3 regions of the Streptomyces sp. bgisy159 genome follow, and region 2 is predicted to be linked to each of the others. Evidence: riboswitches for the same ligand, from Rfam matches in the RefSeq annotation. Region 2 holds a riboswitch; each other region holds the start of a gene.

Region 1 (3,266 bases), on a different contig from region 2:
CGGGGCGGCGGGTCAGCCCGCTCGGTGGACCACCGCGTCGCACAGCTCCGTCAGGGCCGCCTTGGCGCCGCAGTCGGGGAGCGGGGACAGCGCCGAGCGGGCGTCCTGGGCGTAGCGCACGGTGTCCCGGCGGGCCTGCTCCAGCGCCGGGTGGGCGCGCAGCCCGGCCAGCGCCTCCGCGTGCCGGGCGTCGTCGCTGAGGTCGGAGTCCAGCAGCTCGCAGAGCGCGATGTCCTCGGGCAGCCCCAGCCGTGCCGCCCGTTCCCGCAGCCGCAGCACGGGCAGGGTCGGGATGCCCTCCCGCAGATCGGTGCCCGGGGTCTTCCCGGACTCGTGGGAGTCGCTGGCGATGTCGAGCACGTCGTCTGCGAGCTGGAAGGCGACGCCGAGCCGCTCGCCGTACTGGGTGAGCACGTCGACGACGGTCTCGTCGGCCCCCGACATCATCGCGCCGAACCGGCACGACACCGCGACCAGCGACCCGGTCTTGCCGCCGAGCACGTCGAGGTAGTGCTCCACGGGGTCACGCCCGTCCGTGGGCCCCGCCGTCTCCAGGATCTGCCCGGTGACGAGCCGCTCGAACGCGAGCGCCTGCACGCGCACCGCCTCGGGTCCGAGGTCGGCGAGGATCTGCGAGGCGCGCGCGAAGAGGAAGTCACCGGTGAGGACGGCGACGGAGTTCCCCCAGCGGGTGTTCGCGCTGTCGACGCCGCGCCGCACCTCCGCCTCGTCCATGACGTCGTCGTGGTAAAGGGTGGCCAGGTGGGTGAGCTCCACCACCACGGCCGACGGCACGACACCCGGCGCGTAGGGGTCACCGAACTGCGCCGCGAGCATCACGAGCAGCGGCCGGAACCGCTTGCCGCCGGCCCGCACCAGGTGCTGGGCGGCCTCCGTGATGAAGGGCACCTCACTCTTGGTGGCTTCGAGCAGGCCCTCCTCGACAGCCGCCAATCCAGCCTGGACATCGGCTTCGAGAGCCTGGTCCCGCACGCTCAGCCCGAACGGCCCGACGACGGTCACGAGGGGTCTCCTGTCTGCTGGTGTCTACCGGCGGTTCACGGTTTGTCGATAGGTCGCTGCCATCACTCAAGTCAGCGTATCCGGTCACGTTTCGATCACCATCAGACCCCACCGCCTCACGTGACGGGACATTTATCGACTTACCGGAAAGTATCCACGAGGCGACTAATGAAGAAATAGCCACTATTGCCCGATTTACCATGCATTGTGGATCTCGGTGACATGACTCACTCGCCCTCGCCGACCGGCCACCGCACCTTCACCCTTCTCCCGCTCCCCCCAGGCGAGTTGACCCGTGGCGAACGCAAAGGATCAAGCACCTCATAGGCATCACGCACGGCCAATGGGCGCGTTATGTGAATTCCCCACTTGTTCCCGACATGTGCTCTCGCATACGTTCCCGCCCAGTCGAGCGGACGCCGAATCCTGCCGCCGCCCGGCACCCACCCATCGATCACCACTCGCGTACGGCAGGAGCGGGGGACCCAGGTAGACCGCCGCGCCGGGCAGCGACCCGGCCGGCTCGGGGTGAAGCCGTGCCCGCACCGGGCGCGGCCGGGCACCTCCCCGCCCGAACCCGACAGCTCACCTCGCAGGCGCCGGAGAGGAACATCCCCATGCCCGCACACGGCACCCCCCTGCCCGCTTCCGGCCGCACCACCCGGCCCCGCACCGCCCGCGGCCTGCGTGCCCTCGTCGCCGCCGGCGCCGGCGCGGCCGTCCTCGCCCTCCCCCTGCTCGGGGCGGCCACCGCGAGCGCCGCCACCGCCACGCCCACCTCGACGACCACCATCGCCGGGTACCCCAACAACCTGGACGGCTGGATCCGCGAGTCCCTGGCGATCATGTCCGAGACCGGCATCCCGGGCAGCTACGACGGCATCTACCGCAACATCATCCGCGAGTCGTCCGGCAACCCGAACGCGATCAACCTCTGGGACTCCAACGCCGCCGCGGGCACGCCTTCCAAGGGGCTGCTGCAGGTCATCGACCCGACCTTCCAGGCGTACCACGTGCCCGGCACCGCGTACGACCCGTACGACCCGGTCGCCAACATCACCGCCGCCTGCAACTACGCGGCCGACCGCTACGGCTCGATCGACAACGTCTTCGGCGCGTACTGAGCACCCACCCGAGCAGCCCCCGGATGCCTGGTCCGGCCCGGCCCCGCTCGGCCGGGCCGGACCGGACCCGACCGGGCCTCAGGGAAACAGCCGTTCGAGGACGACGGCCACGCCGTCGTCCTCGTTCGACAGCGTGACCTCGTCGGCCACCGCCTTCAGTTCCGGGTGGGCGTTGGCCATCGCCACCCCGCGCGCCGCCCAGTCGAACATCGGGATGTCGTTGGGCATGTCGCCGAACGCCACCGTCTCGGCCGGGCCGATGCCGAGGTGCTGGGCGGCCAGCGCGAGACCGGTCGCCTTGGTCACCCCGCACGGCTGCAGCTCGACCGTACCCGGCCCCGACATGGTGACCGTGGCCAGCGAGCCCACCGCCGCGCGCGCCGTGGCCGCCAGCTCGTCGTCCGACAGCTCGGGGTGGCGCAGCAGCACCTTGCTGATCGGCTCGCCCCACAGGTCCTCGCGCCGCTCCACCCGCACCGCCGGCAGCGTCGGGTGCGGCATCCGGTAGCCCGGTTCGATCAGCGTCAGCCCGTCGACGCCGTCCTGGTCGACGGCCGCGTACACCGAACCGACCTCGGCCTCGATCTTGCCGAGCGCGGTCTCTGCCAGTTCCCGGTCCAGGGTGACCGACCACACCAGACGGTCCGCGCCGGCGTCGTACAACTGCGCGCCCTGCCCGCACACCGCGAGCCCCCTGCTGCGCAGGTTCTCCAGCAGCGGCCGTACCCGCGGCGCGGGCCGGCCGGTCACCACCAGGTGCCGGGCGCCGGCCCCGGTGACCCGCGCGAGCGCGTTCAGCGACCGGTCGGAGAAGGTGTCGTCGCCGCGCAGCAGCGTTCCGTCCAGGTCCGTGGCGACGAGGGAGTACCCGGGATACGCGGGGTACACAGCGCGGTCGGCATATGCGGTGGGTGCGGGCATGATCAGAGAATACGGACACCGGACCATCGCCCGGCGGCCGTCTCCCGGCATCGCCCGCACACCGCCGCCCGGCGCCGGTGAACGCCACCCCCATCGCCTGCTATTCCGCTCATCGCCGGGTAAAGGACGGTTGACGGGTTCTGCACCGGTTGGCAACAACATGCTCCGCTACCTACCGCACGTACCGACTCGGGCGGT
Region 2 (3,266 bases):
CCGCATCCTGATGTCGTCGGGCGACAGCGCGCCCTTGGCGGTCACGTGGTCGCCGGAGGACTCCCCGCGCAGTCGTCGCCCGATCCACGGCACCAGATACTCGCGGGCCCACTGGACGTCGTCCTTGCGGACCTCAAGGGTGCCGCGCGGCGGCAGCGGGGGCCAGGGCTGCTCCGGGTCGGCCGGCACCCGCAGGCCGAGGGCCTGCCCGGCGCGCAGCGCCACGCGCGTGTGGCCCTCGGGGGACAGATGGAGCCGGTCGTCGTCCCAGGCCCGGCGGTCCTGCACGGACCTCAGCGACCACAGGTCGAGCACCGGACAGCCGTACCGGTCGGCGATGGCGCGCACATGCCCGTTGTAGGTCGCGATCTTGCCGCGCAGGTGCTTGAGCACCGGGACGCCGCGGGTGTCGAAGCCGGTGGTCACCAGTACCTTGCCTGCCGTCCCGGTCAGCGCCGCCACGGCGCGTTCGAACCGCTCGGCGACCTCGTCGGGGTCGGTGCCGGGGCGGATGATGTCGTTTCCACCCGCGCAGAACGACACCAGGTCCGGGGCCAGTTCGACGGCGCGCGGGAGCTGGTCCGCCATGATCTGGTCGAGCAGTTTCCCGCGGACGGCGAGGTTGGTGTAGCGGAAGTCGCCCTCGGGCCGCCGGTCGGCGAGGAGCACCGCGAGCCGGTCGGCCCAGCCGACGAACGCTCCGTCGGGGCCGGGGTCGCCGACGCCCTCGGTGAAGCTGTCCCCCACCGCCACGTACGACCCGATCACTGATCTGCTGTCACTCTTCGAATCGTCTGCCACAGCAGTTCATGATTCACCGTGGAATGTGACCTACGCGACCGTAGGCAGGGATTGACGGACGGTGAGATAAGCCACGTCCCAATACTTCGTCAAGCGGGGAATACCGAGGCCGGAACCCGGCCCCGGGTACACCGAAGGCCGGACCCAGGGGATCGGGGTCCGGCCTTCGGCAGCGGGGGTCAGCCGACGGAGACGCCGTGCGAGCGCAGGTAGGCGACGGGGTCGATGTCCGAGCCGTAGTTCGGCGTGGTGCGGATCTCGAAGTGCAGGTGCGGGCCGGTCACGTTGCCGGTCGCGCCCGACAGGCCGACCTGCTGGCCGGCGCTCACCGACTGCCCGGCCGAGACGGACAGCGAGGAGAGGTGGGCGTACTGGGCGTAATAGCCGTCGGCGAGCCGGATGACGACCTGGTTGCCGTACGCGCCGCCCCAGCCCGCGGAGACGACCGTGCCCGCGCCGACGGCCTTGAGGGAGGTACCGGTCGGGACGACGAAGTCGACACCGGTGTGGTAGCCGCTGGACCACATGCTGCCGGCGGTGCGGTACGCGGTGCCGACGGTGGCGCCGGAGACGGGTGCGGAGAACCCGCCGGCGGACGTGGCGGCCTGCGTCGTGGTCGACGCCTTGGCGGACGCCGCCGACTCGGAGGGCTTCGAGGACTTCGACGCGGTGCTCTTCGACGACTTCGAGGCGGTGGTCTTCGACGACTTCGACGCCTTCTTGGGGGCGGTCTTCGCCGGCTTCTTCGCGGCGCCGTCCGTCGACGCGGCCTTCTTGCCGATCGACAGCTTCAGGCCGGGGTGGATCAGCGACGGGTCGTCGCCGACGGCCTCGCGGTTGTCGCGGTAGAGCCGCTGCCAGCCGCCGCTGACCCGCTGCTCGTTCGCGATCTTGGAAAGGTAGTCACCGGAGCGGACGGTGTAGATCCGCGCGGCGGCCTTCTTCTCCGCGCCCTTCTCGGCGGCGGTCTGCTGGGCGGCGGCCTTCTGCGCGACCGGCACGGCCGTGACGGCCTTCTCGGCGACCGAGGCGACCGACTCGTTCGTCGCCGCGTGGGCGCCGGTCGCGCCGAACAGCGGAAGGGCGAGAGCCGCGCCGCCGGTTCCGGCGACGGCGAGGGAACGGGTGAGGCGCTGGGCCTTCGGACGGCGGTGCTTACCCTTCGCGGGCATGGCGAATTCCTCTCCGGCGCCTGCGAGGTGAGCTGTCGGGTGCGGGCTGGAGATGCCCGGCCGCGCCGAGGGCGCTGCTTTACCCCTAGCCGTTCCGGGAACCGGAACAGGCGGTGAAACCTGTGGGTCCCCCGCTCCTGCCGTACACGGGTGGGTGGGTGCGGGCTCCGGGCGGCGGCAGGATTAGGCGTCCGTCCGGATCGGTGGTGAACGTAAGCGACCACGACGTGCGGAAACAAGCAGAGGTTGCACCGACGGTGCCTTTCCTTCGCGTTCCGGAGGGAATTCCCCGTCACCCTGCGTGCAACAAAGCGACGGCCATTCCGATGAATCACCTTGAAAGAGAACTGCATTACGTGGACATGACGCGCAACACTCGGTCACCGGTATGACGATGCTCACGTGACGCGGCTCCAGCTTTCGCTCCTGCACGACGAGTTGGAGCGAAAGAAGCTATAAAGTGTTAATTAGGACAGAGCACTCAGATGCGACGCAGCAGGACAACCACCACTTCGAAGTCACCCGCAGCCCGGTCCGCAGACTGGGACGCGACAGCACCTCTCGGCGCATTTCACCCATTTCGCGGCATTCGCACGACGCCGTGGAGTGCGGCCCGCACAGCCGGACCGCCGGAGCGGGTTCGCCGTGTCGCTGCGACCGGAGCCAGTGAAGCGACTTACCGTCCCCGGTCAGCCGCAGGGCGTAACCACGCGTGGACCGCGAGAGCAGCGCCGTCCGGCCGTCTTCCGCGATCTGGCGGAGCGCTCGGGCACCGGCCTGTGGACAACTCCTGACGCCGCCATGACGCCTCCGCACGCCTGTGGACAACCCGTTGCCCCAGGCGAGCGATGCCGTAAGGTCGAGAGCGTCCCGTCGGCCCACCCGTGAGCCGCGCCGACCGGGAGCGACAGGGAGGGAGCCCCCGTGACGCAGCAGATCCCGTCGACCGAGCACCGACTGGCAGGCGTACGCAACTTCCGTGACGTGGGCGGGCTGCCGACCGCGGACGGTCGGCGGGTGCGGCACGGCGTACTGTTCCGCAGCGGCCACCTGGCGCACGCGACCGACGAGGACGCGGCGTTCCTGGGCAAGCTGGGTCTGCACACCGTCTTCGACTTCCGCAACGCGGCGGACCAGAAGCTGGAGGGCCCGGACGTCGAACTGCCGGGCGTGCGCAATGTGAACCTGCCGCTGTCGGACCCGGCCGACGGCGCGGAGTTCTGGAAGATGGTCCGCGACGGGGACATCGAGCAACTGCGCGGCATCCTGGGCGACGGCAAGGCGGCCGACCGG
Region 3 (3,266 bases), on a different contig from region 2:
GGGCGCGCGTGACGCTGCGCCAGCCGGCGCTGTCCGGCCCGGTGACCGGCCAGGCGAGCGATTTGGCCCTCCAGGCCGAGGAGTTGACACGGCTGCGGGCGCTGCTGGTGGAGCTACTGGCCCGGTACACCGGGCGCGACCGGGAACGGGTGAGCGCGGACATCGAGCGGGAGCGGGTGCTCGACGCGCGGGAGGCGGTGGAGTACGGGCTGGCGGACCGGATCGTGGCCGGGCGCACCGAGTCGCTCTCCGGGTCCGGCGGGAGGTGAGACGGTCGATGCTGCCCCCCGAGCTGCCGCCCCTGCCCGCTCTGACGCGCGCGGAGGCGGAGTTGATCGACCGTTACCTCGACGTGGTCGATCTGATCGGCCGGATCAATCCGTCCCGCCCCGGTGACACCTACGGCGGGCTGCGAGCGGCCCAGACCCTGGTCGGCAAGGCGATCGCGCTGCGGGACGCCCTGGAACTGATGCACCAGCGCGGAGAGAGCGAGGTCCACGCACCCACGCTGGCGCGTGCGCTGCGCGTGCTGGACGGCGACCGCCGCACGGCGCGCGTCGCCCTGCCGCCGCTCTCCGACAGTTGACCCACCCGCCACCGGGTGCCGCCCGACGGCCGGGTGCGGCGGGTGTCCTGACCGCGATTCAAACGGCCCAAGGGAGTTACCCACGGTTGGAGTACCGAGGGACCGAATTTTCGACCAGCGGCGAGGGTCCCCGGCTTGCGCGACGCGCGTAGCTTCGGGTCGTATCGGGACATTTCTTCGCTGGTCCGCAGGGTCATGGGCCTCTTGACACCAGGTCGCGGATCGGGATGTCCACCCGAACGGGTGAGTGGTGAGTAACACCACAAATCCTCGGTTCCGTTGGGATTTTCGGACATCGGTCAGCCAAGATCCCTGACTGACGACAAGCCCCCGCCACAAGCGGCGGGGCGGTCCGGGCGGACGCCGAGTCCTGCCGCCGCCCGGACGACCGGTCGACAGGATGGTTCGGCAGGAGTGGAGGACCCGAGCACGACGGGTCGCCGGCACGGTCACGCCATGACCGGACCGAGGGACTCTTGGGGTGAAGCCGCGTCAGCGGCCGGGCAACTTCGCCAGCCCGAATCCGACAGGTCATCCTTCACAGGCGGCTGACGAAGGGTTGCGCATGACCGCGCTCAATCGTGTCCCGTCCCTCATGGTCCGGGCCGGTACGGCCTCGGCCTTCGCCATCGCCGCCGTGGGCGGCTCGATCGTGGTCCCGGGTGCCGCCGCCGACGCGGAGGCCGTCACGCCGGCGACGAAGGCCCTGCAGATCGCGGCCTCGAAGAAGGGCTCGCCCTACCGGTACGGCGCCGCCGGCCCCCACCGCTTCGACTGCTCCGGGCTGACGATGTACTCGTACAAGAAGGCCGGCAAGAGCCTGCCGCGGACGGCGGCCCAGCAGTACAACCGGACGCGACACGTCTCCGCGTCCAGCCGCAAACCCGGTGACCTGGTCTTCTTCCACTCCGGGTCGAACGTGTACCACGTCGGTCTCTACGCCGGTCACAACAAGATCTGGCACTCGCCGAAGACGGGGGACGTCGTGAAGCTGCAGAAGCTCTGGACCAGGAGTGTCTGGTACGGGCGCGTCCGCTGATTCCCAGGCCCCGGAGCGGACTCCCTGACAACCCTTCCGGGGCCTGCCCGCCGCCGCCCCGCGGGCCGTGTCCGGCGGGGCGGCGGATGAGGGACACGGGGGGCACGGGGGCACGAACGGCCGGGGCAGCGGTAGACGGGACAGGATTCCGGGGGCTACTGCTCCTGGGGGCCCGCCATGTCCTGGGGGCCCGCCATGGTCACCTGTTCGGCGGGGACGGCCCAAGGGACCTCTACGGACACCGTCTTGCCGCCCTCGCGGGTGGGCCGTACGCGCAGCCTGCCGCCGCACTCGGCGGTGAGGCAGCGGATGATGACCATGCCGCGGCCGTTGTCCTGCTGAACGGCGGCCGGGAGGCGTCTGGGGAAGCGCGGGTGGCTGTCGGTGACACCCACCCGCAGGTTCTCGTCGTGTTCGAGAACCAGGTCCACCGTGAAGGTGGGTGATCTCCCGAAGGTGTGCTGTACGGCGTTGGTGGCGAGTTCGGAGACGATCAGACGGATGGTGTCCGCGAGGTCGGCGTCCACCGGCAGCCCCCACTCCCCCAGGGTGCCGACGGCGAAGGCGCGCGCTGCCGCGACCGAGCCGGGATCGCTCGGCAGGGTGACGGATGCTTCCAGGTGGTCTGCCATGGCGACGTCGTCCCTTTCCCGCGGGACCGGAGTCCGACACGCTGCGGATGGTTCGAGTACGGTCCCGGACTGGTGCTTCGTCGTCAGCCTGCCATTGCCGCACCGGTCACGGGGGCGATCCACCAAGATATGCATATATCTGTCCCCCGAAGCGGTGAACTCTGCCACGGCAGCGCGTTGCCCGGGGGTTCGTCGGCAGTTGGGAGTACTCCATGCAGCACGGCCCCGTGGTGCGCCGCCGCAAACTCGGCGCCGAGCTGCGTGCGCTGCGCACCCGCGCGGGTCTCACCAGTGGTGAGGCGGCCCGGCTGGCGGGGTGGCACCAGTCCAAGGTGAGCCGCATCGAGACCGGGACGAGCGGTGCGAAACCGTCCGACGTCCGGTTACTGCTCGACACCTACGGCGTCGCGGACCCCCAGCTGCGCCGGCTCATGCTGATGCTGGCCGGCGCCGACGGCGCCGGCGCCGGACGGGAGCACTGGTGGCAGGCCTACCGAGGCGTGCTGCCGCCCACCTACCGGGACTTCATCAGCCTGGAGTCGCAGGCCACCGCGATGCGCACGCTGGAGACCACCGTGGTCCCGGGGCTGCTGCAGACCGCTGCTTACGCACGCGCGGTGACCCGGGCCGCGGTGGAGGGAGTGTCCGAGGACCGCCTGGACACGCTGGTCGAGGTCCGGCTGGCCCGGCAGGACGTCCTGCGGGCGAATCCGCCGCTGCGGCTGTCCGCGGTACTCGACGAGGCGGTGCTGCGTCGCGAGGTCGGCGGCCCCGAGGTGATGGCGGAGCAGCTGCGCCGCCTGGTGAGCGCCGCGCGCCTGCCCCAAGTGCGGCTGCAGGTGCTGCCGTTCGCCGCCGGGGCGCACATCGGGGTCACCGGACCTTTCGTTGTCTTCTCATTTTCGAGCACTTCTGATCTGGATGTGGTTGTTCTCGACCACTTGACGAGTAGCCTCTATCTGGAGCGGAAAGAAGACCTCCGGGCCTACACCGAGGCCTTCGACGCCCT

The links. Region 2 has a riboswitch for cyclic di-AMP ahead of AC3ET3_RS34790 (M23 family metallopeptidase). Riboswitches for the same ligand answer to the same signal wherever they lie in the genome.
Region 1: another riboswitch for cyclic di-AMP. It lies ahead of AC3ET3_RS03550 (transglycosylase SLT domain-containing protein); the one in region 2 lies ahead of AC3ET3_RS34790 (M23 family metallopeptidase).
Region 3: another riboswitch for cyclic di-AMP. It lies ahead of AC3ET3_RS16945 (C40 family peptidase); the one in region 2 lies ahead of AC3ET3_RS34790 (M23 family metallopeptidase).

Annotation. Positions count from the first base shown of each region.
Region 1 covers NZ_JBYIQX010000002.1:309,100-312,365, forward strand. Annotated here, with positions in the region: gene AC3ET3_RS03545 (polyprenyl synthetase family protein) at 13-1,023, opposite strand; cyclic di-AMP (ydaO/yuaA leader) riboswitch at 1,469-1,637, shown strand; gene AC3ET3_RS03550 (transglycosylase SLT domain-containing protein) at 1,641-2,147, shown strand; gene AC3ET3_RS03555 (HAD family hydrolase) at 2,226-3,068, opposite strand.
Region 2 covers NZ_JBYIQX010000072.1:12,713-15,978, forward strand. Annotated here, with positions in the region: gene AC3ET3_RS34785 (SGNH/GDSL hydrolase family protein) at 1-768, opposite strand, end outside; gene AC3ET3_RS34790 (M23 family metallopeptidase) at 981-1,973, opposite strand; cyclic di-AMP (ydaO/yuaA leader) riboswitch at 1,978-2,140, opposite strand; gene AC3ET3_RS34795 (tyrosine-protein phosphatase) at 2,898-3,266, shown strand, end outside.
Region 3 covers NZ_JBYIQX010000015.1:48,171-51,436, forward strand. Annotated here, with positions in the region: gene AC3ET3_RS16935 (ATP-dependent Clp protease proteolytic subunit) at 1-269, shown strand, start outside; gene AC3ET3_RS16940 (hypothetical protein) at 278-586, shown strand; cyclic di-AMP (ydaO/yuaA leader) riboswitch at 1,029-1,148, shown strand; gene AC3ET3_RS16945 (C40 family peptidase) at 1,152-1,625, shown strand; gene AC3ET3_RS16950 (ATP-binding protein) at 1,781-2,257, opposite strand; gene AC3ET3_RS16955 (helix-turn-helix domain-containing protein) at 2,470-3,266, shown strand, end outside.